3 regions of the Peribacillus sp. NPDC094092 genome follow, and region 1 is predicted to be linked to each of the others. Evidence: a T-box and tRNA genes for the amino acid it is inferred to sense, from the RefSeq annotation. Region 1 holds a T-box; the other regions hold tRNA genes.
What was found. The T-box of region 1 lies ahead of pheS (phenylalanine--tRNA ligase subunit alpha). A T-box ahead of a tRNA ligase gene usually reads a tRNA of that ligase, here a tRNA-Phe.

Region 1 (11,933 bases):
CGATTCTGCCAGAAATGAGCCAGTTAATGGTTTCTGAATGGAATCCATTGGCAGCATGGCAGCTATATATAATATAATAAACATGATAAGATAGACTTCGAGAAAACCCAATATCCCTCCACCCCAGCGATTCAGCTGCTTTAATATCGGCAGGTGGGTAATGAAATTGAGCATGGATCCTATCATTTGCCAAAGGATCTTGGCAGCAAAGAAAATGATTGCAAAGGCAATTGCATTGTAATACGCCGTATCAAGCCCGACTGTGTCGAAAAACATATTAAGGGTCGAGGAATCGCCCATCGTTGGGAACGGAATCCACAATTTCAAATTGGGAGCAAGATCTCCGTAAAATACATAAGCGACGATGAAGGCTACAATGAACCCTGTCATATGAACCGCTTGTAAAATGAAGCCACGCTTTAAACCGATTAATAAACCGATTAAAAGAATGGCCAGAATTGCTAAATCAAGCATGTACTCAGTCCTTCTCTCTCTTTAATTCCAGTTGAAGCTGGTCTAATTCATCTTTTAGTTTAATATATTCGTGGATGGTATTCACGGCCGTTAGCACCGCTAGCTTGCTTGTATCCAAGTGTGGATTTTTCATCCTGATCTCTCGCATTTTTTCGTCAACCATCGAAGCGACCAGGCGCATATGACTTGCGCTTTCTGTGCCGACGATTGTATATGGTTGTCCGTATATATCAACTGTTGTTTTATTTCGTTTATCGTCTGACAAAATGATGCCCCCAATCTAAACAATCCTAATTCTATCATATCATGAAGTTTTTCGTCACGAAAGAGAGTACATCGTCATTTCTCGCATAAAAACTTCAATAATTTGTCAAACGAAAGCGAATTTAGGAAGAAGATCACCTAATAAACAAAATGAAGTTAGGAGCTAACCCATTATGTCCCATGTTGTTTTACTTATCAGTCCTGAACAAATAAAGGCGATGAAATCCCATTATTCTTCATCCTTGGCCGCCAAGCTGCCGCCGGGGAGCATCTTTTCCGCAAAACCGCCGCTATGTACGGTTACGGCCTATAAATCCGGGAAGGTCCTTTTTCAAGGTAAGAATGCCGAACTAGAAGCGGGAAAATGGCAAAAAGGCACCACGGCTGCGGCTCCAAAGAAAAAAACGGCATCCTCTGCATCCGTCAAGGCCCATCGATATTCGCCGCCTGCCAATATCGGAACCATGTCAGTGATCGGTTCCGATGAGGTCGGAACAGGAGACTATTTCGGCCCGATCACCGTCGTAGCCGTATATGCAAAAAAGGAGCAACTCTCTCTATTGAAGGAACTTGGTGTCCAGGATTCCAAAAATCTGAAAGATCCACAAATCATCGAAATAGCCAAACAGATCAAGGATGTAGTGCCCTTCAGCCTGCTTACATGCGACAACCCGAAATATAATGCGCTGCAGGCAAAGGGAATGTCACAAGGAAAAATGAAGGCACTCCTCCATAACCAAGCAATCAAGCATCTCATGCAAAAAATCCAGCCTGAACAAGCGGAAGCGGTCCTTATTGATCAATTCGCTCAACCAGAGGTATTTTTCAATTACCTCAAAGGCCAAGAACTATTCCAGGCTAATGCCACCTATCTATGCACAAAAGCGGAAGGCATTCATCTTGGAGTAGCAGCGGCATCCATCATTGCCCGATATGCATTCGTCAAACGCTTTGACTTGCTTAGTGAAAAAGCAGGATTCAAAATCCCCAAAGGTGCCGGATTTGCAGTCGATGAAGCGGCCGCAAGATTGATTCATGAAAAAGGAATCGATTCATTGCACGAATTCACGAAAACCCACTTCGCCAACACAGAAAAAGCGAAGCGACTATATCAACAAAAATATCATAAATAGAAGAAAGCGGCTGACCTTCCGGATCAGCCGCCTTTTTCTCGTGAGTTGTGCCATTTACTCGCGGGTTTACGCCATATACTCGTGAGTTTGCGCTATTAACTCTTAAATCCCAAAAGACAGCTCCCCATGATTTCAGGGAACTGTCTTTTTGGTTTTATCCTCTTAGTTCTGCACCAGCTTTTTCTTTAACGGCTTCAAGAACTTTATCATGTGCTTTTGTAATGTCCTCGTCCGTTAGAGTGCGTTCCGGGTCAAAGTATTTCAGTGAGTAGGCAATGGATTTCTTGCCTTCCTCCATTCTTTCACCTTCGTATAAGTCGAAAATGCTTACTTCTTTCAGCAGTTTGCCACCGGCTTCTTCAATAATATCCTGAATGTCCCCGGCTTTCGTAGCTTGATCCACAACGAGCGCGATATCGCGTGTGGTTGATGGATAGCGCGGAATGGTTTGGTACGCAATCGGCGCTACTTCGGCTTCGGCCAATGCTTTTAAGGAAAGTTCGAAAATGTATGTTTCTTTAATATCCAAGTCTTTTTGGACCGTTGGGTGCACTTGGCCGATAAAGCCAATCACTTCACCATTCAATAGTACTTCCGCTGTCCTTCCTGGATGCATGTCGTTGATTTCCGCTTGGCGGTAACTGATTTGATCAGCTAATCCAAGTGTGTCGAATAATGCCTCGATCACGCCTTTGGCTACAAAGAAATCCACTGGTTTCTTTTCACCTTGCCATGGATGTGACTCCCATAGGCCGGTGATTGCCCCAGCAATATGTTCTTTTTCTTCAGGCAGTTCATGTTCGTCACGCTTAAAGAATACCGAACCGATTTCATACAGTGCCAGTGAATCAATTTGGCGGGCGTTGTTATATTTCACGACTTCCAGCAATTGAGGCACGATGCTTAAACGCAGCTGGCTTCTTTCTTCACTCATTGGCATTGCTAATCGAATGGATTCCCTTGCTTCCAATGAGAATTGGGACGCTTTTTCCTCGCTTGTCAGTGAATAGGTCACCGCTTGATAAAGGCCAGCTCCTTCAAGTGTACGGCGTGCTTTCCGCCGTTTAATTTGATAGTCAGTCAATTGGCCTGGGGTAGCAGCACCGATCGGCAGTGTAGCGGGAATGTTATCATATCCATATAAACGTGCAGCCTCTTCGACTAAATCAGCTTCAATCGTAATATCGCCACGGCGTGTCGGGACTGTGATCGTGAACGTTTCATTGACAAGTTCAACGCCAAATTGCAGACGTTTGAAGATTGATTCCACAACAGATGCGGTCATGCTAGTTCCAAGAAGTGTGTTGATTTTTTCAAGAGTGATGCTAATGACCGCAGGCTCCATTGTCAATTCGTCAACTTCAGCTGCTCCTTGTAAGACTGTTCCGCCTGCATATTGTGCAATCAATTGTGCAGCACGTTCCCCAGCTTCACGTACACGGGCCGGGTCGACACCTTTTTCAAAACGTGCACTAGCTTCACTGCGTAATCCATGGTCCTTGGAAGCTTTACGAACTACTGCACCTGCAAAATATGCACTTTCAATAATGATGTTCGTCGTATCATTTTTCACTTCGGAATCCGCTCCGCCCATCACACCAGCTATCGCTACTGGCTCGATGCCATTTGTGATCACTAAATGGTTAGTTGTCAAAGTGCGTTCCGCTTCATCCAATGTTACGATTTTTTCAGCATCCTTCGCTCTGCGGATGACGATTTCCTTTGAACCGAAGCGGTCATAATCAAAGGCATGGAGCGGTTGGCCGTATTCAAGTAAAATGTAGTTCGTGATATCCACCACATTATTATGCGGCCGGATACCTGCAGACATCAACCTAGTCTGCATCCAAAGCGGTGAGGGTCCAACCTTGACATCCTTGATGATTTTAGCAATGTATAGCGGGTTGTCTTCTTTCGCTTCAACTTTGACACTGATATAATCAGTTGCTTTTTCGGCTGCCTCTTCTTTCTCGACAACCGGCCATTTCACTTCCCGGCCTAAAATGGCTGCCACTTCGTATGCCACACCAAGCATGCTCAATGCGTCGGAACGGTTTGGAGTCAGCCCTAGTTCCAGCACTTCATCACTTAAACCAAGTTCTTCCAATGCATCTTTCCCTACTTTCACATCATTAGGGAAGACGAAGATACCTGTAGCATAATCCTTTGAAACGAGCTTGGATTCGAAACCCAATTCCTGAAGCGAGCAAATCATCCCGTGCGATTCCTCTCCACGAAGTTTCGCTTTCTTGATTTTGAAATTACCTGGAAGGACTGCGCCAACAGTAGCGACTGCGACTTTTTGGCCTTTATCGACATTCGGTGCTCCACAGATGATCTGAACGGGATTTTCGGCCCCGATATCCACTTGGCATTTATTCAATTTATCCGCATTTGGATGTTGTTCACGTTCAATGACATGCCCGATGACGACCCCTTTTAGCCCTTCACTTTTCTTTTCCACCCCTTCAACCTCAATGCCGCTTTTCGTGATTTTGTCAGCTAGCTCCGTAGCATTGATGCCTGAAAGGTCAACATAATCTTGTAACCATTTATATGACACAAACATGGTAGGTCCTCCTTTTTAAAATAAAAATTTAAGCTTCATGATGGTTGAATTGTTTTAAGAATCGAACATCATTCGTATAGAAATGACGGATGTCATCCACACCGTACTTCAACATGGCAATCCGTTCCACGCCGATTCCAAATGCGAATCCAGAGTATTTCTTGGAATCGAAGCCAGCCATTTCAAGGACGTTCGGATGAACGATCCCGCCGCCAAGCACTTCGATCCAGCCTGTTTGTTTACATACGCTGCAGCCTTTACCACCACAGATTTTGCAAGAAATATCCACTTCGACGGAAGGCTCCGTAAATGGGAAGAAACTTGGACGAAGACGGATTTCACGGTCTTGCCCGAATACTTTTTTCGCAAATACGTCCAGCGTACCTTTCAGGTCGCTCATGCTGATGTTCTCATCGATGACCAAGCCCTCAATTTGCTGGAATTGATGGGAGTGTGTAGCATCATCGTTATCACGGCGATATACTTTTCCTGGGCAAATGATTTTAACAGGACCTTGACCTTTATGTTTTTCCATCGTTCTGGCTTGAACGGGTGAAGTGTGCGTACGCATCAGGATTTCATCCGTTATGTAGAAGGAATCCTGCATATCACGTGCCGGATGGCTTTTTGGCAAGTTAAGCGCCTCGAAGTTGTAGTAGTCGCTTTCGACTTCAGGACCTTCCGCAACGGTATAGCCCATACCGATGAATAAGTCTTCGATTTCTTCCACGACACGTGTTAATGGGTGAAGATTCCCCTTGTTAACCGGACGTCCAGGAAGTGTGACGTCAATCGTTTCAGTTGCTAGCTTTGCATTGATTGCCGCAGTTTCAAGCGCTTTTTGTTTCTCCTCGATCTTTGTGGCGATCGCTTCGCGTACAACATTGGCCAGTGCCCCGATTTTCGGGCGTTCTTCGGCAGATAATTTACCCATGCCGCGCAATACCTCAGTGATTGGCCCTTTTTTCCCTAAATAAGCAACTCGGACTTCATTCAGTTCTTTTAAATCGGAAGCGGCGGCAACTTTTTGCAACGCTTCTTCCTGCAGTTCTAGTAAACGTTCCTGCATCAGTTCTTCCTCCTTTATTTTCCTTTGAAAAATGAACACAAAAAAACCCCAATCCCTAAAGGGACGAGGTTTATGTATCGCGGTACCACCCTTATTAGTGCACGAACAAAAAAACTTCTGCACTCACTTCATTAAAAATAACGGCTCTTCACCGGAACATTTTTCGGACATCATGTCTTCCCAATGCCAACTCGAAAGGTGAATTCCCTTAAGCAGTGCCATAAAAATGCTTTCAGTCAAGGCATTTTTTCCCTGGATATGGTTAACTTAAGCTACTACTCTTTGTCATCGTTGTTTTCATTATAAAATTCTGTTTTATTATATTATAATTCTTCGGCCGTTTCAAATCGATTTTCGTAAATAGTACATTAAAATCCCGGCAGCGATACCCACATTCAATGATTCGCTTTTTCCGTAGATGGGAATATAAAGGTTTTTAGTCGTTTTCTCCAATAATTCCTTCGATACTCCTTGGCCTTCATTACCGACCAGCAGGGCAAATCGGGAAGACCTTTCCACTTCTTCAAATGGCGATGCGCCTTCTAATGCCGTGCCATATACCGGTATGCCGCTTTCCTTCAGCTCATCGATGATTTCGCAAAGGTTCCCTTTAATGACAGGCATATGAAAGAGGCTCCCTTGTGTCGAACGGACCACTTTGGGATTATACAAGTCAGCACAACCTTCGCCAAGTATGACCGCATCGATTCCAGCTGCATCCGCTGTCCTGATCATCGTTCCGATATTCCCGGGATCTTGGACGGCATCGATCAACAATAGTTTATCCGGATTGATGGACGCCATGCTCGTTGATTTCTGTTCACAAACCGCAGCAATTCCCTGCGGGGCTTCGGTATCACAAATCGCCTTCATGATATCATTTTTCACATAAATGAGTTCTGTGCCTTCCACCTTAAAATGGGCAGGCATTTCAGTTTCTTCATTGATGATCACTTCCAGGACGATTTCTTCTTTTAATGCTTCTTCAACTAAGTGAAAACCCTCGACTAGATATTTACCTGTTTTATCTCGTTCTTTTTTCGTCAAAAGTTTTTTCCATTGCTTAACTTGCGGGTTTTTTACGGATTCGATATATTTCAAGGGTAAACGCTCCTTTAACTTTACACTGATTTTCCTATTATAACGCAATTCACATACATATTGCATGCGAGTTTGTGAAATGCTATTAACGTCAGTCATTATGTGTTAGAGGAGGAATAATTATGAATTTGAACTTACGTAATGCGATCATCCAAAATGTATCTGGAAATTCGCAAGAGCAGCTGGAAGACACGATTGTCGACGCCATACAAAATGGCGAGGAAAAAATGCTTCCTGGATTGGGAGTATTATTCGAGGTCATCTGGCAAAATTCATCTGAGCAGGAAAAACAGGAAATGATCACTGCCCTAGAAGCAGGATTAAAAAAATAACAGCCTTCAGAGGCTGTTATTTTTTTGATTTCGCTTCGAATGCCTTCAGTTCTTCGATGGAGACTTCTTCTTCGAGCAGCAAGATGAATTTTTTTGCTCTCACTTCTTCAAGCATCGCTTTTGTCTCATCATAAGAGTAGCCGTATTTCGTGAAAAAGCTGCGTAAATCTCCAGATCCTTCATCTGTGAAGTAGTGGAAGATTCTAAAAAAAAGAGTGTCCTCCTTATCCTGATTGGCGATGATCAGGATATCCGTATGTTCATTTCCAAGCTGCACATGATTTTTTATATCAGCTGCCACTGTCATTTGGGTGCCAGATACGCCTTTAGCTTTTAAGTCTTGAATTGCAGCAAGTAGCTCCGGATTAGAGTCAAAAACACCATATACGTTTTTTTCCATGTTTCTCCCTCTCCTTGTTACTCTACTTAAAATAAATACCAAGTCATTATACCTTGCAGCTTTAACAATAAACAAGCAAATAGTCCATTGAGAATCCCTTACCAATGAACAAAAGAACCCTTTGCCTAAAGGTTTTCCAAAAAAATATCAGCCTGTTTCAGCTTGCAGATAAAAGGGTTGGGAACAAACGAACCAACTGAACCAAAGCAATATCTTCAACCCATCTGCATGATTACTATCCTAGGGAAACCCCGCAGGCGGAAAACGCATTCCTGCAAAGCAACGTCCAAACTTCACAAGCCATAAAGAAACTGCAGACAAACTCGATTTTCATCTAGTTTGTCTACAGTCTGAACAGCCTTATGCCGGCAGTTATTTTACGAATTAAAGATTGTCGGTATTGATTCGATTTTTGATGTATTCATCCTGCAAGCCTTCCTCTTGCTGCCCGTTGGCATTCGGGCTCACCTTGTTCCGATCCAGTGATTTATCAGTATCGGCAGAAAACGGGTCTGCATGAGGGTCGCTTGCCAGTGTTCCTTCATGATCCCCTGGTTTTTTCCTCTTGAATTTTTCTGTGGAGTTCCCCCAGATTTCCCTTTGTTGAGCTCGATTTGTATTCAGCTCTTCATTTTCAAAGATGTTCGCAGAATTCCCATGAAGTTCTTCGCTTCTTCCTGGCTGTGCTTCCACTTCCCCTGTTTGATAGGCATTCGCTGTTGTTTCAGGAAAAAGATTCGGATCTGGATTATTCACCACCCCTGTTTTAAGCGGATTCACTAAAGGTACGTCCGTATCCTCCATGCGATTGGACGTTATGCTCCCCCGTGCTGATCCGTTTTCCGATTCATCTAAAAGAATCAGGAATTTTCCAGCCTCCACTTCATTTATATAAGCAGTGGCTTTACTATCGGAAAGCCCTAACTCACCTAGTTGGTTCCGTATATCTTCAGAACCCTCATTCAGGAAAAAGTGTTTCATCTTATCAATGAAGGAATCCTCGTTAGAGTTAGTAACGACGTCGACATCCGGATCTCGCTTTTGATTGACGAAATCCAAATCTTCTTTCTTATCAGCCATTACCGTTATTTCTCCTTCATGGACCCCCTTTTCCTTGAGGGATTGAATAGCCTGGATTATTTCTCTTTCCGTATTAAAAACACCATATAATGTTTTTCCCATGCATCTTCCTCCTCCTATTATTCCGAAATTTCTTCTTATTTGTATTTATACCCTGATGGGTGCCAAATAAACAAAAAGGTTTGCCTTCACTAGGCTAGGCTCGTACCTATTATCAGTCTTTAAAACCCCAAAAAAAGCCTGCAGTTTTAAAACTGCAGGCCATTTCCTTCACTCTTAGAAGCGGTCGGTTCTACGTTCAGTTGCCTTTTTCTCATTTACGATCGATTCATCTGTACTATCAAGGTGGATATCTTCCTTTTTAAGAGTATCCTGAACTTGTTCCGTTTCTTGTACAGCATGTTTCTTGATGACAATTTCATCTGTGACGACCGGTTTTTTCGAAACCTCCAACTTTTCTTCAACAACAGGGATCCGTAATGTTTCCCCATCTTCAATGTTTCCAGTTTCCAGATCCGATTCACGGCCTGAAACAGATCTATGCTCGACTGTCACTTCTTCGTGTTCAACAGGGACATTAATTGTTTTATGTTGTTCATTGACTTCTTTGTTAATGACAACTTCCCCTGTCTGTACTCTTTCCTTATCAATGTTCAGCTGTTCTTCCCGAAGTTTAAGCGTCCTTTCATCCTCTGGCAATTCACGGCCTTGTCCGTTGACTCCATAAACATCTTCTTTATTTAATGCATCGGTTTTCTCGGTTCCATTATATAGTTGGTTGGTGGAATTTGTATCAAGCCGTGTAGCGGCAGTATCCATATTCCCTGTCGTGAATTTATCTCTTGCCGTTCCAAGATGGCCTACACCTTCTTCTACCAGAACCAGGACTTTTCCATTTTCTACATCAAAGACATGTTCGGCCGCTTCACTATTCGAAAGGCCTGCATTCGACAATCTTGTTGAAAGGTCTGCCGTATCATCCGGCATGAAGAAACGTGCCACTTTGTCCATAAATGATTCGTCATTAGGAACATTCGTCATTGTATGAACATCCGTTTCGCGTTGAGTGTTCGTGAAATCCAATGTTTCTTCCTTGTCTGCGACGACCGTAATATCGTCCCCTTCAAAACCCTTTGCCTTAAGTGCATGGATTGCTTGGATCACTTCTGCATTTGAGTCATATACTCCATATACTGTTTTATTCATTTTACATTCCTCCTTAGGTTTTGTTGTTTTGTTTAGTGGATGCTATGTATAAACTCTACCCGCTATGAACCTAAGTAAACGAGGAATCCATATTTCATTTTTGTTATATCATTTACAAATTGTTCTCAGCACAGAACGCCTTTTCAATTGAAATCCAGACTTTTCAAGGGTTTCCCCATTTTTAAAAATGTAATGTTTAACCAAATAATGCCATTTCATTTTTTTTCTTCTATTATAATGCCACAGCCAGCAATAGCAGGTCCGCTATATGCACCGCTTTTGTACATTCCCCCAAGTTTTCCCTCTCGATCCCCAATTGCATTTGCAATAGACAGCCAGGGTTTGCCGTGACAACAATGTCGGCCTGTGTCGATTTCGTGTGCTCCATTTTGGAGTCGAGAATATTCATGGACATCTCTGATTCAACAATATTATAAATCCCAGCTGAGCCGCAGCATCGATCGGCATCTTTCATTTCCCTGAAGTCGATTCCTTCTATCGATTGAAGAAGAATTCGCGGAGCCAACGAGGTGTTCATCACATTCCGTAAGTGACAGGAATCCTGAAAGGTTACCGATTGTGCCGGCAATTTCAAGCGAACTTTTTCCTGAAAATTCAAATCAACCAGGATTTCGCTGATATCTTTCAACTTATTTTTAAATGCGATTGCACGGTCATGCCATTCAGGCTCGCCTTGGAGCAAATGGTCATAATCTATGAGAAAAGCTCCACACCCTCCGGCATTCGTAATGATATAATCAACTTCCTCCGCTTCAAAAGCTTCTATATTACGCTTGGCCAGTTGCTTTGCACCTGCTTTTTCACCACTATGCCCATGCAGCGCCCCGCAACAAGCCTGGGATTTCGGAATCACGATTTCACAACCTGCCAGCTGAAGAAGCTTTAGTGTGGCCTTGTTCGTTTCCAAAAACATCGTATCCATCAAGCAGCCGGAAAAGAAGGCCACCTTTTTGAGCGGCGTTCCGATTGCAGGCAGCCCGGTTGGCCTATTTTTCATTTCTGATTTTTTCGGGACTTTTGGCAGCACCTTTTCCATGGTTGCCAAATTATTCGGAAGCATGTTGAGGATTCCCGTTTTTCGGGCCATGTATTGCAGACCTGATCTCTGATAGAAGCCCAGCAAACTCGTCATGGCCTGCATTCGCTCCTGATGCGGGAATAATCCACTAAAAACGGCCTTGCGAATCGTTTTTACAGGGTAACTGTGCTTTTTATTCTGATGAATGATATCTCTTGCTTCTTCAAGAAGATGTCCATATTTCACACCTGAAGGACACACAGGTTCACAGGCCCTGCAGCCGAGGCAAAGACTCAATGAACGTTCTACATCCTCATCTGGCTCAATCACACCATCCGCAACAGCTTTCATTAGGGCAATCCGGCCCCTTGGTGAATGGGATTCCTTGAGTCCCGATTCCAAGTATGTCGGGCAGTGGGGCAAGCAAAAACCGCAGCGCATACAATTCAACAATTCATCCTCATTCATTTTTTCGGCGAATTGCTTGGCAATGGTTTCCCTTTCCTGTACTGTCGTCATGAAGAAACCACCACCCTTTTCCTGGTTTCTTTGGCAAATACTTTGCCGGGATTCATGATGTTATTGGGATCGAAAGCTTGTTTAATCGCTCTCATGGCATCGATCCCTTCTTTCTTCAGCTTCCATTCAAGATAAGGTGCCTTCATCGCCCCTACACCATGTTCACCTGTTATCGTTCCGCCAAGGTCGATAGCCACGGCAAAAATGTCGGCAAAAGCGAGCTCCACTCTCTCCATTTCCTCATGATCACGAGCATCGGTAATGCATGTTGGATGCAGGTTCCCATCCCCAGCATGGCCGAACGTGCAAATGTTCACGTTATGCTTGACTGCGATCTCATTGATCGCTTTAACCATTTTGGCAATTTCCGACCGCGGAACGGTGGCATCTTCCAAAATGGTCGTAGGCTTGAGGCGTGCCAGTGCAGAGAGGGCTGTTCGCCTTGCGGTTTTCAAGGCGACAGCATCAGATTCCGTTTCGGCAATTTCCACGGATACCGCCTTTTCCTCAAGACAGATATCGGCCATCCTTTTCATATCACGTTCCACCACTTCAGGCGGACCATCCTGTTCAATCAACAGGACGGCTTCCACATTGGTGGGCAAGCCGATTTTCGCAAAGTCCTCAACCACGATCAATGTCGGCCGATCAAGAAATTCCAATGTAACTGGAATGATTTTATTTGAAATGATCTTGGTCACTGACTGGGCTGCAGCATCCAGATCTTGATATAAGGCAAGCATCGTC
Region 2 (11,933 bases), on a different contig from region 1:
TTTTACACCTGCCGGTGTAGCTCAACTGGTAGAGCAACTGACTTGTAATCAGTAGGTTGGGGGTTCAAGTCCTCTTGCCGGCACCATTTTAAGATAGTACAAGCACGAGCCATTAGCTCAGTTGGTAGAGCATCTGACTTTTAATCAGAGGGTCGAAGGTTCGAATCCTTCATGGCTCACCATTTCATATGCGGGTGTGGCGGAATTGGCAGACGCACCAGACTTAGGATCTGGCGCCGCAAGGCGTGGGGGTTCAAGTCCCTTCACCCGCATCTTACATGCGGAAGTAGTTCAGTGGTAGAATACAACCTTGCCAAGGTTGGGGTCGCGGGTTCGAATCCCGTCTTCCGCTCCACTTATCGTATGTGCCGGGGTGGCGGAACTGGCAGACGCACAGGACTTAAAATCCTGCGGTAGGTGACTACCGTACCGGTTCGATTCCGGTCCTCGGCACCATCATAATATGCGCCCGTAGCTCAATTGGATAGAGCATCTGACTACGAATCAGAAGGTTGTAGGTTCGACTCCCGCCGGGCGCACCATGTTTTTATTGCGGGAAGTAGCTCAGCTTGGTAGAGCACTTGGTTTGGGACCAAGGGGTCGCAGGTTCGAATCCTGTCTTCCCGACCACGTGATTTTTAATGAATGGGGCCTTAGCTCAGCTGGGAGAGCGCCTGCCTTGCACGCAGGAGGTCAGCGGTTCGATCCCGCTAGGCTCCACCATTTTTCAATCAGATACTTATATTATATTGGCGGTGTAGCTCAGCTGGCTAGAGCGTACGGTTCATACCCGTGAGGTCGGGGGTTCGATCCCCTCCGCCGCTACCAATAAATATAAGGACCTTTAGCTCAGCTGGTTAGAGCAGACGGCTCATAACCGTCCGGTCGTAGGTTCGAGTCCTACAAGGTCCACCATATTCACTTTTTTAAAGCCATGGAGGTATACCCAAGTTCGGCTGAAGGGATCGGTCTTGAAAACCGACAGGGGAGTCAAATCCCGCGGGGGTTCGAATCCCTCTACCTCCTCCATTTTTTCAAAAAAGCAGCAAGTTGTTTTGAAACACCCTTACATAAAGGATGCGGACGAAACGATATACACGAAAACTTGATGCAAATCGTTTCATTATTACCGTCGCGGGGTGGAGCAGTCCGGTAGCTCGTCGGGCTCATAACCCGAAGGTCGCAGGTTCAAATCCTGTCCCCGCAATCATTAGGTCCCGTGGTGTAGCGGTTAACATGCCTGCCTGTCACGCAGGAGATCGCGGGTTCGATTCCCGTCGGGACCGCCATTCTTTAAATTCAATACATATGTGGCTCAGTAGCTCAGTCGGTAGAGCAAAGGACTGAAAATCCTTGTGTCGGCGGTTCGATTCCGTCCTGAGCCACCATATTTCAAAAAATTACGGCGATTGTGGCGAAGTGGTTAACGCACCTGATTGTGGTTCAGGCATTCGTGGGTTCGATTCCCATCAGTCGCCCCATTTCGCGGGTGTAGTTTAGTGGTAAAACCTCAGCCTTCCAAGCTGATGATGAGGGTTCGATTCCCTTCACCCGCTCCAAATATGGGCCTATAGCTCAGCTGGTTAGAGCGCACGCCTGATAAGCGTGAGGTCGATGGTTCGAGTCCATTTAGGCCCACCATATTCATTGTTCCGCAGTAGCTCAGTGGTAGAGCATTCGGCTGTTAACCGAACGGTCGTAGGTTCGAGTCCTACCTGCGGAGCCATGGGGAAGTACTCAAGAGGCTGAAGAGGCGCCCCTGCTAAGGGTGTAGGTCGCGCGAGCGGCGCGAGGGTTCAAATCCCTCCTTCTCCGCCAGTTGGCCCGTTGGTCAAGCGGTTAAGACACCGCCCTTTCACGGCGGTAACACGGGTTCGAATCCCGTACGGGTCATAACAAAAAAGGAAGCATACATTCATGTATGCTTCTTTTTTTCATTTCTTTTCATTTATATAACTATCTTTTTGTTTATAGGGAATGTCTCCAAGATTGGATTCTATTTTTTCTTCCTCCAATGTATCTTCATATTCCTTTTGCTTTTTGTTCGGTATATTCACCCTATTCTTTCCTTCGATATCATTTGCGGCAAATCCTTCATAGTCCTCTGGAAACCCGTTCGTTTCATCCTCGGTTTTATAAAGATCCTGATAATTGTCATGATCGCCTGTGTAATCGGATGGTGTTTCGGATGTACCGAATTTGGCAACTTCACCAAAGCTATCTTCTTTATCCACCATTTCGATTCCGTGACGATTTTCAAAATGATCACCCTTGGATGGAATCAGTATATCCTCTTCGGCAGGCCGGTCTTGTGAAATTGACCGTTCTGGGGCATGCTCGACACAGTAGAGGGTACTTGGAACCGCTTCAAGCCTCTCGATGGGGATTTCCTTATTGCATGTTTTACAATAGCCATACGAACCTTTCTCCATGGCTTTCAAAGCTTCATCGATTTTCTCCATTTCGGATTGTGCATGCTCATCGAGTGCTTGATTGCGTTCCATCTCGAATAATTCGGTTCCTAGGTCAGCAGGATGATTATCATAGGCTGATAATTCCCCTACGGATTCGGTCTGGCTTTTCTCCAGAACGGATTGTTCATCATTTTGAATTCTATTACTTAGTTCATTTTTTTCTTGAAGCAGTTCTTTTTTGAGTTTTTGCGTTTGTTGTTTCGTTGCCATATCGGATTCACTCCTTCTAAATTCTGCATCTCATTTTATAATGGTAGGATGGTTGTATTATCTATTACCCGAATCGGTGTATAGGAAAACAATATGAAACGGATGATAGAAAAAAAGGACTGAGCGGATGAGCTCAGTCCTCGGAGATTATATAAGATAGCTGATGAATAATCCAATGGCCATGAGTAAGCCAAAGAAGGTGTTCGTTTGGGCCGTGGCTTTCATTGCTGGCACCATCGTGATTGGCTGCGTTTTACCTACGAAGCCTTTGATTGCGGCCAGGGCTTTCGGGATGCTTAGGAAGGCAAGGAGAATCCACGCCGTTACGCTTCCGGTAAGGACTAGCCCAACTAGCCATAGATAAGAGAAGGCGAACATGATTGCCATGAAGGTCAGGGCGTTTTTCCGGCCCATGACTACCGGCATCGTTTTGCGGCCATGTGCCTTATCTCCGTCATGATCACGTAGGTTATTGGATAAGTTGATCAACCCGACCAATATTCCACTTGGAATGGCAATTAAGATGGCTGTTGAAGAAACATCACCGGTTTGAATGAAATAGGCGATCAGGATTATCAAAAAGCCCATGAACAATCCAGAAAAAAGTTCCCCGAATGGTGTATAGGAAATGGGCAGGGGGCCGCCTGTATAAAGATACCCGACAAGCATGCAAACCAGTCCTACTGCAGCAAGCCACCAAGATGATGCGGCACAGATATAGATTCCAATCATCAAGGAGATGGCATACATGCCAAGGGCCAAGTTCATGATTAGTCTAGGGGTCATCCCATGACGGACGATCCCGCCGCCGATGCCTACGGATTCTTTTGTATCCAAGCCTCTCTTGAAATCATAGTATTCATTGAATAAATTGGTTGCAGCTTGAATCAGGATACTTGCAATCATCATGGCAGCGAATAGTAACCAATTCACTCCATCTTCCAAAAGTGCAATTACAGTTCCAAGCAAGACTGGGACAAAAGCTGCGGTTAGTGTATGTGGACGAATTAACTCCCACCAAATCTTCCAAGTCCGTTTAAGGGGAAGTCCGTCGTATTCTGTTTGCATTGTTTCTCTCCTCAAAATCATTATTGGTTCTATCGAAATTATAACAAATATTGAAATGTTGCACAAAAGGTTATCCAAATTCATGCAGGAAAAGTGGGTAAGGGTGATATTTGGGATTCATGGATGATGCTTTTCCAAAATCAAGGATATTTCTCTACATTCGCTAAGATTCATATAATAAGGAAAAAAACAGGAAACAATCGTTCGGCAAAGGGGCGTTTTATTGACATGAGGTTCAAGGGAGGTGTATCTTTAAATAGGTAAAAAAGCTTTTAAAATGTACATTTGGGGGGATTTTTTTTGGCTATCTCAGAGGAAACTGAACAGTTTCAGGGACTGGCTTCAGCTATACAAAAGGCGAAGGACTTGAATCATCAAGTTCTATTCAGTCATATTAAGAAAGTTAATTACAACAACCCCCTTTCATTTTATCAAGCTGGAAGAGAACGGTACGCGGGTGAACGCTTTTTCTGGGAGGACCCTGCAAAGGAAATAACCATCACCGGTTTAGGCAATGTTAAGAAACTCAAAGCGGCATCGAATGCCGAACGTTATAGAGAAGTCGAAAAGAGCTGGATCAATCTGCAGAATGCTGCTGTCAAAACAGGAGTGACCGATGTAGAAGCGACAGGTCCTTTACTGTTTGGGGGCTTTTCTTTTGATTATGAAACTGACAGTACGCTCCTGTGGAATCAGTTCGGGGACAACCTGTTTTATATACCTGCCTTCATGCTGACAATAGTGGGGACTCAAGCTTACTTAACGACAAACTTACTTTGTTCGCCTGATGATTCAGAAAAACTCTTCATAGATATGATAAATGAACGGGAAGCTTTCCTTTTCGAAAGCTTGGATGGCAATGGATCGGGTGCTAATTCCCTGGTTGTGCAAAGGGAAGTCGAACCTGAGGAATGGAAGCGGACGGTCGAAAAAGCTGTTCAGGAGATCAAGACGACAGATCTCGACAAGATCGTTTTGGCAAGGGAGCTTCGACTTGTTTTTGAACGTTCCATCGATTCAGGAAAAGTGCTTGAACAATTGATTGCTGAGCAGCCATTAAGCTATATTTTCAGTTTGGAGGCTGGCGGAGACTGTTTTGTAGGTGCCACTCCTGAACGTTTAATTAAGAAACAGGGAAATGAAGTTTTTTCAACCTGTCTTGCCGGATCGATGAGGCGAGGGAAAGATGAGCAGGAAGATGTTTGTCTTGGTGAAGAATTGCTTCATGACCAAAAGAATTTACAAGAGCATCAATATGTTGTATCGATGATAACCAATGCTTTTGATTCTGTATGCGAAAAGGTGATGGTTCCGGCCGAACCGACACTTATGAAAAACCGTCATATCCAGCATTTGTACACACCGGTCCGCGGTATATCCAAGGAAGGTGTCACGATTTTTGAATTCGTCGAGAACCTCCATCCAACTCCTGCTATGGGCGGTCTTCCAAAAGAAAAGGCCGTTGTCCGGATTCGGGAAATGGAAGGTCTTGAACGCGGCTTTTATGCGGGTCCTTTAGGATGGGTGGATACTTATGGAAACGGGGAATTCGCTGTAGGGATACGTTCTGCCCTCATACAGAACAATGAGGCATCCCTCTTTGCCGGATGCGGGGTAGTGGAAGATTCGACTCCCGAAAGCGAATTCCGGGAAACAGGGATTAAATTCAATCCGATGTTAAGTGCTTTAGGAGGAAATCTTAATGAATGACCAAGATGCATTGACAGCGTATGCTGCTTCATTAGTCGATGAGCTGGCACAAAATGAGGTGAAGCATGTGGTGGTGAGCCCTGGTTCACGATCCACGCCCCTGGCATTGTTGCTAGTGGAACATCCTGATATCAAAATTCATATTAATGTGGATGAGCGTTCGGCTGCTTTTTTTGCCCTTGGTTTGGCTAAGGCCTTAAAAGAACCTGTAGGACTTCTTTGTACGTCCGGTACAGCCGCAGCAAACTATTACCCAGCCGTCATTGAAGCCTTTTACTCAAGAGTGCCGCTAATTGTACTTACCGCTGACCGCCCGCATGAATTGCGTGATGTCGGAGCCCCGCAGGCGATCGATCAGATACATCTTTACGGAAGACATGTAAAATGGTTTGTCGAAATGGCACTTCCTGAAAGCACGGATGGGATGATGCGGTATGCCAGAACGGTCGGTGCAAGGGCAGTGGCCACAGCGGCAGCTGAACCTGCAGGGCCTGTACATTTGAATTTCCCGCTTCGTGAACCACTGATTCCGGATCTGGAGAAAGCAAAGGAGTACAGGCAAAATAAACTGACGCCTGCAGTGTTGATTGACAGTGGAGAACGGTCACTGTCCGCATCACAAATAGATGCTGTTGCAACTACATTGTCACAAGCTAAGCAAGGTATGATTATATGTGGCGAATTACCGCATCCAGAGATGAAGGAAGCCATCATCGCATTAGCGGAAAAACTTGCTTTCCCTATACTGGCTGATCCCCTTTCCCAGTTAAGGAGCGGAAGTCACGATAAAGCCGTCATAATCGATGCGTACGATACATTCCTGCGCGATGAAACGGCAAAAGCGGCTTTCATGCCTGACGTGATCTTGCGTTTCGGACCAATGCCTGTTTCTAAACCCTTATTGTTATTCATGAAAAAGCAAAAACAGGCAATCACTTTAGTCGTCGATGGCGGAGCAGGCTGGCGTGAACCAGCCGGATTGGCAACGAATATGATTTACAGCGAAGAGAAAGATTTTTGTTTGAAAATGGCTGATAAAATTATTTCTTCCCCTGATGATGAATGGCTTCGCTTATGGCAGACCGTCAACGCAGCGACGAAGGATGCCCTGGCCTCAGTCAGGGATGAATCGGAGTTAAGTGAAGGCAAACTGTTCGCCCTGCTTGCTGATATGATGCCATTGGAATCGACTCTTTTTGTCGGGAATAGCATGCCGATACGGGATTTGGATACGTTCTTTTTGAATAATGGGAAAGGAATCAAAACCATGGCAAATCGCGGTGCGAATGGAATCGATGGTGTCGTTTCCACTGCTCTTGGCGTAAGCACGGTATCGAAAAATACAGTGCTGGCCATCGGGGATTTAAGCTTTTTCCATGATATGAATGGCTTGCTTGCGGCAAAACTTCAAAAACAAAATATCACGATATTGCTTGTTAATAATGATGGCGGCGGCATATTCTCCTTCTTGCCGCAGGCGAATGAGAGGGAACATTTCGAAACGCTATTCGGCACGCCTCATGGGCTTGATTTTTCCCATACTTCCCAGCTTTATGGCGGTAAATACAACAAGGTGCACAGTTGGGATGAGTTTGAGAAGGCATTTACGGAGTCATTCGAAATACAAGGTCTGAAAATCATCGAAGTTCCGACAGAAAGAGAGTCCAATTTACAAAAGCACCGAAATTTGTGGAGCTTTGTTTCCCAGGAAATAAAAATGGTGTTAGACAGGGAAATATCATGAATATTGTCAGCAAGGATGTCGATTATGCTGTTGAAATAACGGGAAATGGAGATCCTCTTGTACTTTTACATGGATTTACGGGAAATCGGGATACATGGAAGTTCCTCATTCCGCTGCTGAGTGACAGGTATACCATGATAATGGTCGACATCATCGGTCATGGCATGTCTGCGTCACCAGCCGATCATCGTAGGTATGAGATGGAACGTGTGGCTGAGGATATCAAGTATATTTTGGATGTGTTACATTTCCCGAAAGCCCATATCCTTGGATACTCGATGGGCGGAAGGCTCGGATTGGGATTTGCCTGTTTGTATCCTGAGTATGTTGATACACTAATATTGGAGAGCGCTTCACCAGGCCTTTTAACAGAAGGGGAACGGGAAATCAGAAGGGAAAATGATAGGAAGCTTGCCGAACGGATTCTTTTAAATGGCGTGGAAGCGTTTGTGGATCAATGGGAAAACATCCCGCTGTTTGAAAGTCAAAAACGGTTGCCGGCCAAAAAAAGGTCGGCCATTCGGGAGCAGCGGTTGGCAAATGACCCTGCCGGCCTTTCCAATAGCCTTCTTGGTATGGGGACAGGCAGTCAGGCTTCATACTGGGAACAACTGCAAACTCTTGATTTCCCTGTGCTCCTTGTAACCGGTGAACTTGACCGTAAGTTTTGTGATATTGCGGATTCAATGATGAGAAAGCTGAAGCGGGCCGAATGGAAAATAATAAATGATGCGGGACATGCGATTCATGTGGAAGTTGGAGAAAAGTTTGGTAAAATAATAAGTGAGTTTTTAAAGAGAAATAAAAGGAGGAATTAAGATGACGATACAATGGGAAACAATACGTGAGTATGATGAAATTTTGTATGAAAAATATAATGGGATTGCAAAAGTGTCCATCAACCGACCACATGTACATAATGCATTCACGCCAAAAACGACTGCTGAAATGATTGATGCATTCGCAAGGGCCCGTGATGATTCAAGCATTGGTGTCATTATTTTAACGGGTGTAGGCGGCAAAGCATTCTGTTCAGGCGGAGATCAAAAAGTGCGCGGAAATGGCGGATATGTAGGTGAAGATAACATTCCGCGTCTAAATGTTCTTGATTTGCAACGATTGATCCGCGTAATTCCAAAACCGGTCGTAGCCATGGTTGCAGGATATGCAATTGGTGGCGGTAATGTCTTGAACGTTGTATGTGATTTGACGATTGCTGCTGACAATGCAATTTTCGGACAAACTGGACCGAATGTGGGAAGCTTTGACGCTGGTTATGGTTCTGGCTACCTTGCACGTATCGTGGGTCATAAAAAGGCGCGCGAAATCTGGTACCTATGCCGTCAATACAATGCACAGGAAGCATTGGAAATGGGATTGGTCAACACGGTTGTACCTTTGGACGAATTGGAAACGGAAACGGTTAAATGGTGTGAAGAAATGCTTGAGAAGAGCCCGACTGCACTTCGTTTCTTGAAAGCGGCAATGAACGCTGATACGGATGGCCTTGCAGGTCTTCAACAATTGGCTGGTGACGCTACACTTTTATACTATACAACAGAAGAAGCAAAAGAAGGCCGCGATGCATTCAAAGAAAAACGCACTCCGGACTTTGGGCAATTCCCTCGTTTCCCTTAATGAAACGTGTGAATCGATGAAACTGACAGCTTGGCGGAAAATCGCCGGGCTGTTTTCTATATCAAAACGGAAGAGGGTAAGCAGCAATGGCAGAAGAAAAGTTGCCGAACTGGCTGAAAAATCGGGCGCATCTTTCTCCGGATCGTCCGGCAATTGAGTTTGAAGGTCGTACGTATAGCTTTCTTGAACTGCATACATTATCGGAGAAAATGGCTGGTAAGCTGGGAAGCATTGGTCTGGGCGCTGGCGATTCATGTGCGGTTTTGCTCCGTAACCATATTGATGGTGTTGTCGTTATCCATGCACTACTTTATCTTGGTGTGAAGATTGTGATGCTGAATAATAAGCTAACGGCAAAAGAGCTGTCCTGGCAGATCGGGGATAGTGAAACTGCCTTTTTGGTTTCAGAAGGCTCCTTCTCCGGCAAACTCTCCGATATTGGTGAAATTCTCCCGGAATTGAACCTTCATTTAATGGAAGAATTGCCGGATGGCACTGCTGAAATACTACAAGAGTTTTACCTTGAGGATACCGCGACGATCATGTATACATCAGGTACGACAGGAAACCCAAAAGGGGTGCTCCAAACATTCGGCAACCATTGGTGGAGTGCCGTCGGGTCTGTTCTGAACCTTGGATTGCATGAGGAGGATTCGTGGTATTGTGCGGTTCCCATCTTTCATATTAGCGGTTTATCCATCCTTATGAAAAATGTGATTTATGGAATGAAAGTTGTTTTGGCAGAACGTTTCGATGAAAGGGAGGCAAACCGGAGCATCCAGGAAAATGGCGTGACGATCATTTCGGTCGTGACGGCGATGTTGAATAGGATGGTGCAGGAGATGGCGGGAACAAGCTATCCGAAAACGTTTCGCTGTTTTCTGTTGGGCGGCGGCCCTGCACCCGTCCATTTACTTGAGGTATGTAAAGAGAAAGGGATTCCCGTCTATCAAACATATGGGATGACCGAAACGTCTTCACAGATTGTGACGCTGGCACCGGAGTATAGCATGACAAAAATCGGATCGGCGGGAAAGCCATTGTTTCCTTCGCAGTTACGGATCGAGAAAGACGGCACGATGTGTGAACCGGGTGCAGTGGGCGAAATCGTGGTTTCAGGTCCGAATGTGACGAAAGGCTATTTTAATCGTCTGGACGCTACACAGCAGGCCATTACCGATGGCTGGCTTTATACTGGGGATCTTGGTTATCTCGATGAGGAAGGCTTTTTATATGTGCTTGACCGACGCTCGGACTTAATCATTTCCGGCGGTGAAAATGTCTACCCGGCCGAAATTGAAAATGTCCTTAGTAAGCACCCTGATGTTTTCGAAGCGGGAGTGACGGGGAGTGACGATGAAAAATGGGGACAGGTCCCACTTGCTTTTGTCGTCTTGCATCAAGGCGCAGAGCTTGGTGAGAGCGAACTGCTGGACTTTTGCAGGGGATATTTGGCATCTTATAAAATTCCCCGGAACGTGATTTTTTGTAAAGAGCTTCCCCGGAATGGCGCAGGCAAGCTTTTGAGACGGGAACTGAAGAAGGAAATGGGGGAATGGCAATGAAGCTATCCTCCATTTCCCTTAAGCTCATTAAGGCCCCTTTAAAGCGGCCATTCAAGACGCATCTCGAAACGGTAAACGAAAGGGAAGTCATCATTGTCGAAGCCATGGATGATGACGGATTGATTGGATACGGGGAAGCTGTCCCTTTTACAAGTCCTTGGTATACAGAGGAAACGATCAAGACATGCTTTCATATGTTGGATGACTTCTTAATCCCGCTGACATTGGCCAGTCAGATCAGTCACCCTGATGAGCTGCCGGACTTATGGAGCGGAATCAGACGCAATGCGATGGCGAAGTCAGCTTTAGAGCAGGCAATCCTCGATTTATATGCGAAGCAGAAAGGAGTTTACCTCGGACGTCTGTTTGGCGGCGACCGAAGTGAAGTGGCCGCTGGTGTAGTCATTGCATCCAATGATATAGAAGACACGATGCGCCAGATCGAGTATTTTTCCGGATCTGGTTATCAGCGTTATAAAATAAAAATCAATCCTCAAAACGACCTGGAGTTTTTAGGGGAAATACGTCGGGCCTATCCGGATATCCCGTTAATGGCAGATGCCAATTCAGCGTACAGCCTTGATGACATCCCACATCTTCAGAAGCTTGATGTGTTTAAGCTGATGATGATTGAGCAGCCGCTGGGACATGACGACATTGTGGAACATTCATTTTTGCAGAAACAGCTGCAAACACCCATTTGCCTTGATGAAAGCATAAATTCCTTTCATGATGCCAAAAGTGCGCTGTCGCTCCAGAGCTGTGGGGTGATCAACATTAAGATGGCAAAAGTCGGCGGCTGGATGGAAGCCATAAGAATCCATGATCTATGCCTGCGTAATGGTGTGCCCGTTTGGTGCGGCGGTATGATTGAATTTGGCATTTCACGTGCACATAATATCGCACTTGCCACATTACAAGGGTTCACGATTCCCGGGGATATATCATCTTCATCCCGTTATTGGGAAGAGGATATCATCGATCCCGAAGTCATTGTCGAAAATGGCATGATAAAAGTTCCCGATAAAGCTGGAATCGGTTTTGCCATCAATGAAAAGCGGCTAAAGGAATTGACTACATACAGTAAACTGTACAAGTGAAAACATGAAAAGAGGTGAAATACCGCCTCTTTTGATCAAATATTGATCATCCTCCTTTTTACCTCCCACGGTCATGTAACTCACCCAATTAGTATTTTTTTGGACAGGAATCCCACCCTTTTGGTAAATGATTTTAATAGGATAAATAACAAATATCAGTTTGAGGTTTCGCTGGGCATCCCCCGAACCATGATTTTTAAAAGGAAAATTGGGATAACTGGCTAGACCCGCGGGATTTCGAACCCTGCGTTCCAATCAACTGGAATGTTTTTTAGTCGTTTAGAGTCTGCAACTATTTTTTTATCTTCAGTTTATAAAACGGGATTTTAGAGAAGGAAAATCATTTAAATGGACGGATAAACCATTTTTTTCTCGGAAAATGGGGTTTTGTCTATTTTTTCTTTATTGGATTATTTTGTATAAT
Region 3 (4,299 bases), on a different contig from region 1:
CCAAGATTTTTATCCCGGCAACGCTGTTCCCCCTCTCATCAAGCGCCGCGCCATAAATTCCAATCCCACATTTACCGGGGACAGCCCCCATGATTCCCCCTGACACACCGCTTTTAGCCGGTATGCCAACATTGATGGCAAATTCACCTGATGCGTTATACATGCCGCAAGTAACCATGAATGTCTTGCAAATACGGGCAATGTCCCCGGGGATGATTTGCTTTCCCGTCAACAAATCTTTCCCATTCATGGCCAGCACACAGCCTATCCTCGCCAAATCCTGGCTGTCCATTTCAATGGCACACTGCTTCGAATACAATTCGATTAATTCCTCCACATCCTCATTTATTACATTATGCTGCTTTAGAAAATAGCTTAACGACCTATTTAAGTCTGCTGTATGGTATTCTGACCGGGCAACATCTTCATTAAAACCAATCGTGGGATTTTGCGTCAATTCCCGGATAAAATCTAAAATACGCTTAAATCGTTCATTCACACTGTCACCTGCAATCATATGGGTCACAGTCAATGCTCCTGCATTGATCATCGGGTTTAACGGCTTGGATGGCTTGTTTGTCTCTAACTTGGCAATCGAATTAAAAGGGTCACCTGTGGGTTCTTTGCCTACATAGGAAAAAACATATTCTTCCCCTTTTTCCATTAATACAAGAGCAAGTGTCAAAACTTTCGATATGCTCTGCAGGGTCATTTTCCCACTTACATCCCCTGCACAATACCCTTTTCCGTCAGGATAGTAAATAGCAACAGATAAATCCCCAGGATTCGCCTTTTCAAGTGCCGGTATATAGTCTGCCACCTTTCCTATATTTGTATATTCTTTTGCCTGATCGACCAGTTGCTGTAGCTCGTCATTGGACTTGCATTGACATCCCATATTGTTCACAATTTGCCGCCCCTTAGAAAATTTGTTATTTGAAGTACTCTTAAATAGTGGTTTTTTATTTATTACCATATTTCATTGATATTATTTAAAAAAATTACGAAGCGGAAAATAAATAGCAGGAAGGTTAAAGGAGGTACTTTCCTTGTTGACGGGACTAGTTCATCATGTTCAACATGAAATTTCTAACAACACAATTAACGCGGCACATGATTCTGAATTGCTTTGGTCGTGTTAAAGCCAAAGACACACAACAACATATACGGGCAACGATCAAGCAGTAAGACAGCCAAGTTAACATCACGGGAAGAATCAGGAACAAATTCTGTTCTTTAAAGAAGATTTAATTGAAAAAAGAAGGAATTAGACGCTCTCAGACGGAAATATAGACCATACGAATATCATTAAGCTTTCATTGTATTTCACACTTGATGGAAAGTAGGAAAAGCCATGGGAAAATCGAAGAGTTTACAAGAAATCTATAACGCCAACCGTCCAGAAAATAATGAACTTTTCCGAGCAATACAACAGCATCTACAATTGAAGCATCCAGACAAACGAATGACAGCTACGAGAACATTGCAAATAATTGTGGCTGATAGTGTTTCATTCGGCGAGCTGCGTAATGTGGAAGCCCGCCTTCTTCACAGTCAATAAGGATCTGTTTTTATAAGTTCTTTTTAAACACAGATAGGATCTCCTCAATGAAAGAACTTCTAAAAAAATTCTAAAACATTCGGCTTAATCGTGCCACTTGTGACACTGACTTTTTTAAGCAGCTATTTTTTGGATGCTTAACCAGAACTAGCAGACAAGCTTGAATCAACATGTCACATGTAAGTTGGTCGTTTCGCAATCTCAGCAACATTTATTCTTTTTTGCTTTTTACGCTTCGGTGCAATGATTTTTACCTTTGGAAAACAACCTGTTTCATACAGATCTACTTTCAATTGGTGAGTTAAAATGCTCATAAGATAAAGATTGACAACATTTTTATCGTGACTCATACTAGAAGTGATATGATGACAGAATATTAAGAATAGTGGAGGGGTAAGTATGAATAAGATTTTCGTTCCTAACGCAATCGCCACTTTAACAAATCTTTTCTACAATTCGACTACAATGAATGAGTATTTAGCGATGAGAACCGCTCAATTCTACATTGAAGACCTGAAGCTACTGCAAGACGTGGAAGCTGTTGCCCTGGCAATCGAAAGTCAAAATGCTTTCGCTTTAATGTCTAAATTTAAATTATTTGATTATAAGGCTGCCGAAGAAATTGAAATCGCACTATCCTCTTCTGGCTATACGGAAGCGGAGCTAAATGCTATTAATATTGAAATCTAAATGGATTTATTTGAAACGAATGGAAAGAGTATTAACTCTGCCATTCGTTTTTATTTTCGTCGTTAGAAAAACATATTCTATACTATTGCTGATAAAATAATTATTTATTGGGGAATATTTCTTATGGCACCCCGCAATATCTATGACACATAAATTCATGTACCTATTTGTACATATGCTGTAGTGTGTCATAAACACAAAAAAGCTTCACACAATTATGTGTGAAGCTTTTGTAATAGCGAATCTTCGCTATTGGTGATACCGGTGGCCGGGGTCGAACCGGCACTCCAGAGGAACACGATTTTGAGTCGTGCGCGTCTGCCAATTCCGCCACACCGGCATGAATGTTGGAGGCGGCAACCGGAATCGAACCGGTGGTAAAGGTTTTGCAGACCTCTGCCTTACCGCTTGGCTATGCCGCCAACGTTTTTGGAGCGAAAGACGGGATTCGAACCCGCGACCCCAACCTTGGCAAGGTTGTATTCTACCACTGAACTACTTTCGCATATGGCTGGGCTAGAAGGGATCGAACCTTCGCATGACGGAATCAAAATCCGTTGCCTTACCGCTTGGCTATAGCCCATTAACGTTGTAATCATTATACCATGTTTTTTAAAATGGGGCGACTGATGGGAATCGAACCCACGAATGCCTGAACCACAATCAGGTGCGTTAACCACTTCGCCACAATCGCCATTATAAGATTGAAATTGGCAGGGGTAGTAGGAATCGAACCCACACTGGAGGTTTTGGAGACCTCTGTTCTACCTTTAAACTATACCCCTGTAAGAAAGAATGGTGGAGGGGGGCAGATTCGAACTGCCGAACCCGAAGGAGCGGATTTACAGTCCGCCGCGTTTAGCCACTTCGCTACCCCTCCGCATATGGATGAAACATGGTGCCGGCAAGAGGACTTGAACCCCCAACCTACTGATTACAAGTCAGTTGCTCTACCAGTTGAGCTACACCGGCACTACTATGGTGGCTCAGGACGGAATCGAACCGCCGACACAAGGATTTTCAGTCCTTTGCTCTACCGACTGAGCTACTGAGCCAAACAATAAAATGGCGGTCCCGACGGGAATCGAACCCGCGATCTCCTGCGTGACAGGCAGGCATGTTAACCGCTACACCACGGGACCATAGATTGCGGGGACAGGATTTGAACCTGCGACCTTCGGGTTATGAGCCCGACGAGCTACCGGACTGCTCCACCCCGCGACGGTAATAATGTTGCTATTATGAATCAAGTTTTCGTGTTGAGTGTTTCAATGGACTGAATAATCAATCCTTTATACAAAAACAACCTGATCTTCTTGAATAATGGTGGAGGATGACGGGATCGAACCGCCGACCCTCTGCTTGTAAGGCAGATGCTCTCCCAGCTGAGCTAATCCTCCAATATGTTGTCTAAATGGTGACCCGTACGGGATTCGAACCCGTGTTACCGCCGTGAAAGGGCGGTGTCTTAACCGCTTGACCAACGGGCCAGGTATAAATGGCGGAGAGCAAGGGATTTGAACCCTTGAGACAGGGTTACCCGTCTACACGATTTCCAATCGTGCTCCTTCGGCCACTCGGACAGCTCTCCAATAATGGCTCCGCAGGTAGGACTCGAACCTACGACCGTTCGGTTAACAGCCGAATGCTCTACCACTGAGCTACTGCGGAACAATATAAGCTTGGCGACGTCCTACTCTCACAGGGGGAAACCCCCAACTACCATCGGCGCTGAAGAGCTTAACTGCCGTGTTCGGAATGGGAACGGGTGTGACCTCTTCGCTATCGTCACCAAACAATGTTAACTTTTTTTCAAGACATATATTATTATAACGTCTTTTTGAGAAAATGCAAGAAGAAATTTTCATTCCTTCAAAACTAGATAATAGGAAGGTATTTCATTTTTCAAAAAGCGTTGGTTAAGTCCTCGATCTATTAGTATCAGTCAGCTCCACATGTCACCATGCTTCCACCTCTGACCTATCAACCTGATCATCTTTCAGGGATCTTACTAGCTTGCGCCATGGGAAATCTCATCTTGAGGGGGG

Region 2: it has a tRNA-Phe gene. The T-box ahead of pheS (phenylalanine--tRNA ligase subunit alpha) is inferred to sense a tRNA for this amino acid. The anticodon was not compared.
Region 3: it has a tRNA-Phe gene. The T-box ahead of pheS (phenylalanine--tRNA ligase subunit alpha) is inferred to sense a tRNA for this amino acid. The anticodon was not compared.

The regions. Positions count from the first base shown of each region.
Region 1 is NZ_JBNNUC010000002.1:712,492-724,424, reverse strand. It holds gene ACQKNS_RS12495 (CvpA family protein) at 1-474, opposite strand, end outside; gene zapA (cell division protein ZapA) at 479-739, opposite strand; gene rnhC (ribonuclease HIII) at 912-1,871, shown strand; gene pheT (phenylalanine--tRNA ligase subunit beta) at 2,026-4,440, opposite strand; gene pheS (phenylalanine--tRNA ligase subunit alpha) at 4,469-5,509, opposite strand; T-box leader at 5,566-5,807, opposite strand; gene ACQKNS_RS12470 (TrmH family RNA methyltransferase) at 5,852-6,610, opposite strand; gene sspI (small acid-soluble spore protein SspI) at 6,733-6,942, shown strand; gene ACQKNS_RS12460 (general stress protein) at 6,959-7,342, opposite strand; gene ACQKNS_RS12455 (general stress protein) at 7,727-8,524, opposite strand; gene ACQKNS_RS12450 (YsnF/AvaK domain-containing protein) at 8,699-9,628, opposite strand; gene ACQKNS_RS12445 ((Fe-S)-binding protein) at 9,861-11,186, opposite strand; gene glcD (glycolate oxidase subunit GlcD) at 11,183-11,933, opposite strand, start outside.
Region 2 is NZ_JBNNUC010000006.1:257,848-269,780, reverse strand. It holds tRNA gene ACQKNS_RS23820 (tRNA-Thr) at 11-86, shown strand; tRNA gene ACQKNS_RS23815 (tRNA-Lys) at 107-182, shown strand; tRNA gene ACQKNS_RS23810 (tRNA-Leu) at 191-272, shown strand; tRNA gene ACQKNS_RS23805 (tRNA-Gly) at 281-355, shown strand; tRNA gene ACQKNS_RS23800 (tRNA-Leu) at 368-456, shown strand; tRNA gene ACQKNS_RS23795 (tRNA-Arg) at 466-542, shown strand; tRNA gene ACQKNS_RS23790 (tRNA-Pro) at 554-630, shown strand; tRNA gene ACQKNS_RS23785 (tRNA-Ala) at 648-723, shown strand; tRNA gene ACQKNS_RS23780 (tRNA-Met) at 752-828, shown strand; tRNA gene ACQKNS_RS23775 (tRNA-Ile) at 839-915, shown strand; tRNA gene ACQKNS_RS23770 (tRNA-Ser) at 937-1,029, shown strand; tRNA gene ACQKNS_RS23765 (tRNA-Met) at 1,134-1,207, shown strand; tRNA gene ACQKNS_RS23760 (tRNA-Asp) at 1,214-1,289, shown strand; tRNA gene ACQKNS_RS23755 (tRNA-Phe) at 1,313-1,388, shown strand; tRNA gene ACQKNS_RS23750 (tRNA-His) at 1,406-1,481, shown strand; tRNA gene ACQKNS_RS23745 (tRNA-Gly) at 1,486-1,559, shown strand; tRNA gene ACQKNS_RS23740 (tRNA-Ile) at 1,565-1,641, shown strand; tRNA gene ACQKNS_RS23735 (tRNA-Asn) at 1,652-1,726, shown strand; tRNA gene ACQKNS_RS23730 (tRNA-Ser) at 1,728-1,818, shown strand; tRNA gene ACQKNS_RS23725 (tRNA-Glu) at 1,822-1,893, shown strand; gene ACQKNS_RS23720 (TraR/DksA C4-type zinc finger protein) at 1,935-2,684, opposite strand; gene ACQKNS_RS23715 (1,4-dihydroxy-2-naphthoate polyprenyltransferase) at 2,832-3,752, opposite strand; gene ACQKNS_RS23710 (isochorismate synthase) at 4,053-5,462, shown strand; gene menD (2-succinyl-5-enolpyruvyl-6-hydroxy-3-cyclohexene-1-carboxylic-acid synthase) at 5,455-7,206, shown strand; gene menH (2-succinyl-6-hydroxy-2,4-cyclohexadiene-1-carboxylate synthase) at 7,203-8,024, shown strand; gene menB (1,4-dihydroxy-2-naphthoyl-CoA synthase) at 8,026-8,844, shown strand; gene ACQKNS_RS23690 (o-succinylbenzoate--CoA ligase) at 8,931-10,409, shown strand; gene menC (o-succinylbenzoate synthase) at 10,406-11,509, shown strand.
Region 3 is NZ_JBNNUC010000001.1:1,856,324-1,860,622, forward strand. It holds gene glsA (glutaminase A) at 1-898, opposite strand, end outside; gene ACQKNS_RS08860 (hypothetical protein) at 1,355-1,561, shown strand; gene ACQKNS_RS08865 (hypothetical protein) at 1,961-2,251, shown strand; tRNA gene ACQKNS_RS08870 (tRNA-Leu) at 2,511-2,591, opposite strand; tRNA gene ACQKNS_RS08875 (tRNA-Cys) at 2,600-2,673, opposite strand; tRNA gene ACQKNS_RS08880 (tRNA-Gly) at 2,682-2,756, opposite strand; tRNA gene ACQKNS_RS08885 (tRNA-Gln) at 2,760-2,834, opposite strand; tRNA gene ACQKNS_RS08890 (tRNA-His) at 2,870-2,945, opposite strand; tRNA gene ACQKNS_RS08895 (tRNA-Trp) at 2,963-3,036, opposite strand; tRNA gene ACQKNS_RS08900 (tRNA-Tyr) at 3,048-3,131, opposite strand; tRNA gene ACQKNS_RS08905 (tRNA-Thr) at 3,148-3,223, opposite strand; tRNA gene ACQKNS_RS08910 (tRNA-Phe) at 3,231-3,306, opposite strand; tRNA gene ACQKNS_RS08915 (tRNA-Asp) at 3,318-3,393, opposite strand; tRNA gene ACQKNS_RS08920 (tRNA-Met) at 3,399-3,472, opposite strand; tRNA gene ACQKNS_RS08925 (tRNA-Val) at 3,576-3,651, opposite strand; tRNA gene ACQKNS_RS08930 (tRNA-Glu) at 3,667-3,741, opposite strand; tRNA gene ACQKNS_RS08935 (tRNA-Ser) at 3,751-3,842, opposite strand; tRNA gene ACQKNS_RS08940 (tRNA-Asn) at 3,848-3,922, opposite strand; rRNA gene rrf (5S ribosomal RNA) at 3,932-4,047, opposite strand; partial or broken rRNA gene ACQKNS_RS08950 (23S ribosomal RNA) at 4,167-4,299, opposite strand, start outside.